One region of the Alicyclobacillus sp. TC genome, then DNA from elsewhere that is predicted to be linked to it. Evidence: riboswitches for the same ligand, from Rfam matches in the RefSeq annotation. Region 1 holds a riboswitch; the other holds the start of a gene.
What was found. Region 1 has a riboswitch for ZMP and ZTP ahead of serA (phosphoglycerate dehydrogenase). Riboswitches for the same ligand answer to the same signal wherever they lie in the genome.
Positions count from the first base shown of each region.

Region 1 (3,412 bases):
ACATTGCTAAAGTTCTGGTGGATTTTGCTGCCCAAACAGCGCAGTCAAAATCTTTACAGTCCATCATCTCGCTTGCTTCTGAAGTTTCCAATCTTGATGGAGAAGCTCTGGGACGTACACTCAAAGGAGTCACTGCTGGGCTTTCAAAAATGGCTGAATCTGAACCCAATGGACGGCCTATGGGTATTTTCGAATTGCTTCGTATGATGAAAGATCCAGATGTAAGTGCAGCGCTACAAAGTGGATTTGCCTTTTTGAAGGGAATGGGGCAGGCTTTGCGGAAAACGGATGGTCAATAACCATGCTGGATAAAGTAGCACAACGAGGCGAGGGAAGGCAACGCCGTGCTCCTTTGCAAGCCAAAACAGTTATTCAACGTTATCATGAAGGACAGTGGACGGTTATTGAAGATTCGGTAGCTAACGAATTTGTTCTAACGATTGAAGTGGACCGTCAGGAATTTGCTACTGTCGTCTGTACGCCAGATTGCCTGGAGGATTTTGTTATAGGCTTTCTGGCGTCAGAGGGTGTGATACGTCAAGCTTCAGATGTGGATAATCTGGAAGTGAGCCTCTATCGTGGGATGGCTTGGGTACATTTGAAAGAGAAATTTCAGATGCGTCCAGAAGTTTATCGGAAACGCTACATTACTTCCTGTTGTGGGAAAAGCAGACAATCATTTTATTTTTTTAATGATGCCCAGACGGCTCATAAAATTGAAGATTCAACACGTTTAAGTGCGGGCGATATTTTGAATGTCATGGCTAAAATGGACGAGGAATCTTTTTTGTTTAAGCAAACGGGCGGTGTGCATATGGCCTTTCTAGAAATTCCAGGTCAGTGTTTCATCGCGCGTTCAGATATTGGTCGTCACAACGCTCTTGATAAAGTCTTTGGATATCTTTTACGTTGTGGATTGTCTACAATTGGTGCCAGAATGGCATTCAGTGGACGTATTTCATCAGAAGTATTATTGAAAGTATCAAAAATGGGTGTTGGCGTTGTCATATCTCACAGTGCGCCAACCCAATTGGCATTAGATTTAGCGCGTGATTTGAATATTACCGTCATAGGATTTGTCAGAAATTCATCATTTAATGTCTATACACATGATTGGAGGGTGCAGATGTCTTGACGCTGCGCCATTTCTTGTCTATATTCTGAATTAAATATCAATACAGATAGGCAATCGAAAAGTATATTGTAACCTTCGCATAACTGGCGGAAGTGGGATTACCACAAGGGAGTGCGAAAGGATGTATGCCGGCCGCCTGGGCGCCTCTTGTTCAAGAGTCTGTTCAGGTGGCCTTTGCTTTACCCTTCAGCAGATAACCTAAAGAGAGTGGAGAGTGGACCCATGAAAGTTCTCGTTACAGACGGCATTTCTGAGCTTGGAGTAGAAAAATTGCAGTCTTTCCCTAATATAGAAGTCATAGTCCGTCCGGAATTGACTCCAGATGAATTGCTTGAAGAAATTGCAGATGTAGACGCCTTGCTGTTACGTTCTCAATCTAAAATTACAGAAAAAGTCCTGCAAGCTGCAGTTCAATTAAAAGTGATTGGAAGAGCTGGTGTTGGAGTCGATAATATTGACGTCACAGCCGCTACTCGTCGAGGAATCGTTGTGTTGAATGCCCCTGATGGCAATACCATTTCAGCTGCCGAACATACTTTTGCCATGTTGATTTCCCTTTCTCGCCATATTCCCCAAGCTGATGCTTCTATTCGCAGCGGCCGCTGGGACAGAAAAAAATTTATTGGCGTTGAATTGGCTGGAAAAACGCTTGCTGTTCTTGGCATGGGACGTATTGGTTCAGAAGTTGCCAAACGAGCCCTTGCTTTTCAAATGCGAGTCATAGGATACGATCCGTTTCTTACCCAGGAAAGGGCCAAAGTGTTGGGAGTGGAAGCGAAACCGCTCGAAGAGGCCATTGCAGAGGCGGATTTTATTACGGTTCATACGCCACTTACGAAAGAAACTCATCATTTGTTAAACGAAGCGGCTTTTTATCGAATGAAGCGAGGAGTTCGTATTGTGAATTGTGCACGAGGCGGAATTATTGATGAACAAGCGTTATTGCGAGCTATAGAAGAAGGTATTGTAGCCGGAGCCGCCCTCGATGTATTTGAAAGAGAGCCTCTGGATGCGCATCATCCTTTGTTATCGCGATCGGACGTAGTCTTGACACCTCATCTTGGAGCCTCGACAGTAGAAGCTCAAGTTAATGTGGCCATTGATGTTGCAGAAGAGGTTGGACGTGTGTTGTCAGGGTTGCCTTTTCGAAATGCTGTCAATTTACCTTCATTGACAGCGGAGCAAAACAGAGAACTGTCACCTTATCTCGAATTGGCAGAAAAGATTGGTCTCTTTGCCACACAGTTGGTTCCTGAAGCGCCTCAATCTATTGAAATAACGTACAGTGGTGGACTTGCTCAATTAGATGTGTCATTTCTAACACGAACTCTCCTAAAAGGTCTTTTGGCTTACCATTACCAAGATGAAGTAAATTATGTCAACGCTCCAATAGTTGCTGAACAATTGCACATTCAAGTTCGTGATGTCCGTGAACCGAAGAGTAAGGTGTTCCAAAACCTCATCTCGCTGCAACTGTATTTTTCGGGTGCTCAAATCAAAGTCGCGGGAACTTTATATAACGGTTTTGGGCCTCGTATTGTCGAAGTGGATGGTTACGCAGTAGATGCGCCAGTAGAAGGCAATATGGTGTTTACGCGTCATGTTGATCAACCGGGTATGATTGGAAAAATGGGTACTCTATTGGGCGACGTTGGCATTAATATTGCCGGTATGCAAGTTGGCCGACGTGAGAGTGGTGGAGAAGCTATCATGATTCTTAGTGTAGACAAAGTTGTTCCAGATTCTGTGATCCAACAGATCGGTTCTGTCAGTGGTGTTCGGGTAGCGCGTGCTATTCAACTTTGAGGGGGAATGCAGAATGAAAAGAGTGGATAATTTTGGAGCTGGCCCTGGCGCGCTGCCTACAGCAGTCCTCGAAAAAGCGAGAGACGAACTATTATCATATCAAAATAAAGGTATCTCCGTTCTAGAGATGTCTCATCGCAGTGAAATGTTTGATGAAATTCATCTTTCTGCCAAAAACCGATTACGTCGACTCATGAATATTCCAGAGGAGTATGAAATCCTCTTTTTACAAGGTGGCGCTAGCTTACAGTTTAGTATGATTCCCATGAACTTTTTGCAGAAAGGTCAAACGGCTGCATATGTTTTGACAGGAAGTTGGTCTGAGAAAGCATTGGCAGAGGCAAAAAAACTAGGAGAGACACGTATTGCGGCGAGTAGCAAGGAGGATGGCTATCGCAGTATTCCTGCAATGAACGCGATATACAGTGAAAGCAATGATGCCTATTTGCACATCACGACAAATAATACGAT
Region 1 covers NZ_CP044434.1:1,951,521-1,954,932, reverse strand. The annotation lists gene FY534_RS09690 (helical membrane plugin domain-containing protein) at 1-299, shown strand, start outside; gene fdhD (formate dehydrogenase accessory sulfurtransferase FdhD) at 302-1,135, shown strand; ZMP/ZTP riboswitch at 1,205-1,284, shown strand; gene serA (phosphoglycerate dehydrogenase) at 1,358-2,941, shown strand; gene serC (3-phosphoserine/phosphohydroxythreonine transaminase) at 2,955-3,412, shown strand, end outside.

Region 2 (3,412 bases), 470 kb from region 1:
ATAAAATTGCGCCTGACTCATAGCCGCCAGAATCGGACGCGTGATTTCATACGTTTCCAACGGACCGCCTGCCAAGACGAGTAACTTCGCTTCTTTGGCTGCACCTGCACTTCCTGAAACGGGGGCATCCAGCATCGCAATGCCTAATTGGTTCATATGTTTCTGCACTTCCAGAGCTGTTCCCGGCGAAACGGTACTCATATCAATAGCCACAAAAGAATGTTTCGCGTTCTCGGCCACACCACCATTTCCTAAATAGACTTCTCGTACGGCGCTGTCATCAGAAAGCATGCTGATAACTACATCTTGGTTACGTACGGCTTCAGCTATATTCTGAGCCTGTTTTCCGCCCATTTGCAGCAAGGGTTGAACTTTTTCAGGAGATCGATTATATGCTGTAACACTATATCCTGCACGTAGCAAGTTTTCCGCCATGGGCAAGCCCATAGTTCCTGTGCCGAGAAATCCAATTCTCATTATTTTCCACCCACCATAGAGATTGATGTTCACCACTCTCATCAGTATAGCTCTTTTCAGCTTCTTACCAAGCGCACAGTGAGCCAGTCGCATTACGAATCAAAATTTGTCACAATAGAATTCAGAGAACTTACGGAATCGATGATTTGATGACAAAATCCTTGAACTTTCTAGTCAGTGAGGTGAGCATGTGGGCAGAAAACGTCATGCAGAGGGGAGATGTCCTCGTTGCAACGGATTATTTACCATATCCAGTATGGAGAGTCATAACGGGGCCTGCCCTCATTGCGGACACCAACTGAACGAGGGTAGCGTGGTACGTGTATTAGATGGTTCGGGTGCCCTGCTCACTCCCTGTACCAAAGAGCGAGCACAGGAAGAAGTACGCTACGGAAATGCGTTTTGGGTCAATGAAAGAACAATTCGCCTGCGTTTTTCCGCTATGAGCAAAAAGAAATATCGAGAAACGGTTCTGCGCCGCGACAGTGGCCGTTGCGTATGGTGCGGAGCACCTGCCACAACAATGGATCACATCATTCCTGAGTCTAAAGGTGGGCGATTTCATCCCAAAAATTTGATGTGTGCCTGTTTAGCGTGCAACCAAGAGAGAAAAAATATGGACATTCCAGAATTTCTGGCTCATTGTGAGGCTACTGGGCAAACCGTTCGGCGCAAACATATTCTCGCACTTTATCGAGAGGCAGTTAGGTTTCAATATCATGGTGAAAATTCAAACGAACGTAACAGATAGAAGTTGACAAACAGTTGCACGAAAGTACTCCATCGCGTTAGACTTACACTGTTACAGTGAATGAAACAGGCTGCGCGCAGAACTGGCGGATAACGTGGAAAACCACGGGGGACTGCGCACGATTGCTGCCTTTTGCCGACCGCCTGGGCAACGTCTCGAAAAACAAAGACGGCGCCCAGACGGTTTTTTTTCGTCATTGGGACAGCCTATGCAAAGGAGGTTGATGATCTCATGGCCCACTTGCTCTATGGCAAACCAGTGGCAGATCAAATGAAGCAACAAATTAGAGAGCAGGTGAATTCCCTCTCTCATCGACATATACAGGTAAAAATGGTGGCTGCTTTAGTCGAAGGAGACGCCGCATCTCTCTGTTACGCTCGTTCTAAAGTCCGCATGGCAGAGAAGCTCGGCATTGAATGCATGTTGCATATCTTTCCCGCACGCGTTACGGAACAACGCGTCATAGAACAGATTCATGCATGGAATCAAGATCATACCATTCATGGCATTATTCTTGAGTTACCGCTCCCTCATCATTTAGAATCATGGAGAATTTTACAGGAGATCGATCCGTTTAAGGATATTGACGGTTTGACAGAAAAAAACGCACTAGCCAATATGCTCGGTACACCAGGGATTTACCCAGCTACTCCTCTCGCTTGTTTGAAAATGCTCGATCATTACGGGGTTCCATTGCGTAAACGAAACGTTACGTTAGTTGGATGTGGGAGAACGGTCGGTATGCCTCTTTTACATCAACTCATTCGCCGAGGAGCTACTGTAACCGCTTGTCATGCAGAAACACGAGATATTGGCGAGCACTTGCAACGCGCTGAAATTGCCTTTGTTGCAGTCGGGAAGGCAGGTCTAATTCAGCCCGAAATGTGTCATCCAGGACTTATTATCATTGATGCAGGTATCAATCAGGATAAAAACGGGCAAATCGCAGGCGATACCGCGCCGGAAGTGGCAGAAGTGGTTCATGCCCTCACTCCCACTCCCGGAGGAGTAGGCAGCGTAACTACAATGCAAATATTCGCGAATTTATTAGAAGCTGTTGAGTATCAATATTCGTTGATGGTACATCCTACTTCATGAGGATGGCCAAGCGCCATCCTCATGATTTTTATTTACCCATCCGCTGAACTATTTTACAGCACTTGCGCTCGACCACGATAAATCAAACCTCGAACCGGATCGACCGTAACCAATGCACCATCTTCCACACGCTCCGTGGCTTCCGAAGCTCCGACTACTACTGGCTTGCCGAGGGATATGGCCACAACTGCAGCGTGAGAAGTCAATCCACCTTCTTCAACAATCATTCCTCCAGCTCTCTCAATCGCAGGCATAATGTCAGCATCGGTGCAATTCGTGACAAGAATATCCCCTTCTTGAACACGTTCCAGAATATCTTGATTTTTCTTAGACACTACTGCACGTCCACTCACAGCATGTTGTCCAATTCCCTTACCACGAACTAAAATTTCTCCTATAGTGTGCACTTTTAGTAAATTGGTGGTTCCACGGATACCGACGGGAACACCTGCCAGAATAATCACCATATCTCCATGCTGCACATAACCTGCATCGAGAGCACCTTCTACTGCGGTTTCCAGTACATCGTCTGTCGTGGAAGCCATAGGTACCACAACTGGACAGACACCCCAGGAAAGCATTAAACGACGTGCCACCCTCGCATCCGGAGTTGCAGCTACAATGGTCTTAAGCGGACGATGTTTGGCAATATGTCGCGCTGTATGTCCGGAAGTCGTTGCGGTGACAATAGCAGCCACATCCAATTCGGAAGCCATTTCTTTAGCCGCATGAGAAATCGCATCCGGCACCTTCCGTTCAACTTCCGTATGATGATGATAGACCACTTCACGCTTTAAAATGGCCTCTTCAGCACGCTCAGCAATCTGCGCCATGGTTTGCACCGATTCCAGGGGATAGCGGCCTGCAGCCGTTTCGCCCGAGAGCATGATAGCATCTGTGCCATCCAAAATAGCGTTGGCCACATCGCTGGCTTCCGCACGAGTTGGACGAGGATTACGCTGCATCGAATCGAGCATTTGCGTTGCAGTGATAACAGGTTTTCCCCACTGGTTACAAAGCGAGATAATGCGTTTTTGAGCCAGCGGCACATCTTCTGTCGCAATTTCTACACCAAGATCGCCACGG
Region 2 covers NZ_CP044434.1:2,421,314-2,424,725, forward strand. The annotation lists gene FY534_RS11950 (NAD(P)-dependent oxidoreductase) at 1-477, opposite strand, end outside; gene FY534_RS11955 (HNH endonuclease) at 668-1,228, shown strand; ZMP/ZTP riboswitch at 1,297-1,384, shown strand; gene FY534_RS11960 (bifunctional 5,10-methylenetetrahydrofolate dehydrogenase/5,10-methenyltetrahydrofolate cyclohydrolase) at 1,460-2,326, shown strand; gene pyk (pyruvate kinase) at 2,380-3,412, opposite strand, start outside.
Region 2: another riboswitch for ZMP and ZTP. It lies ahead of FY534_RS11960 (bifunctional 5,10-methylenetetrahydrofolate dehydrogenase/5,10-methenyltetrahydrofolate cyclohydrolase); the one in region 1 lies ahead of serA (phosphoglycerate dehydrogenase).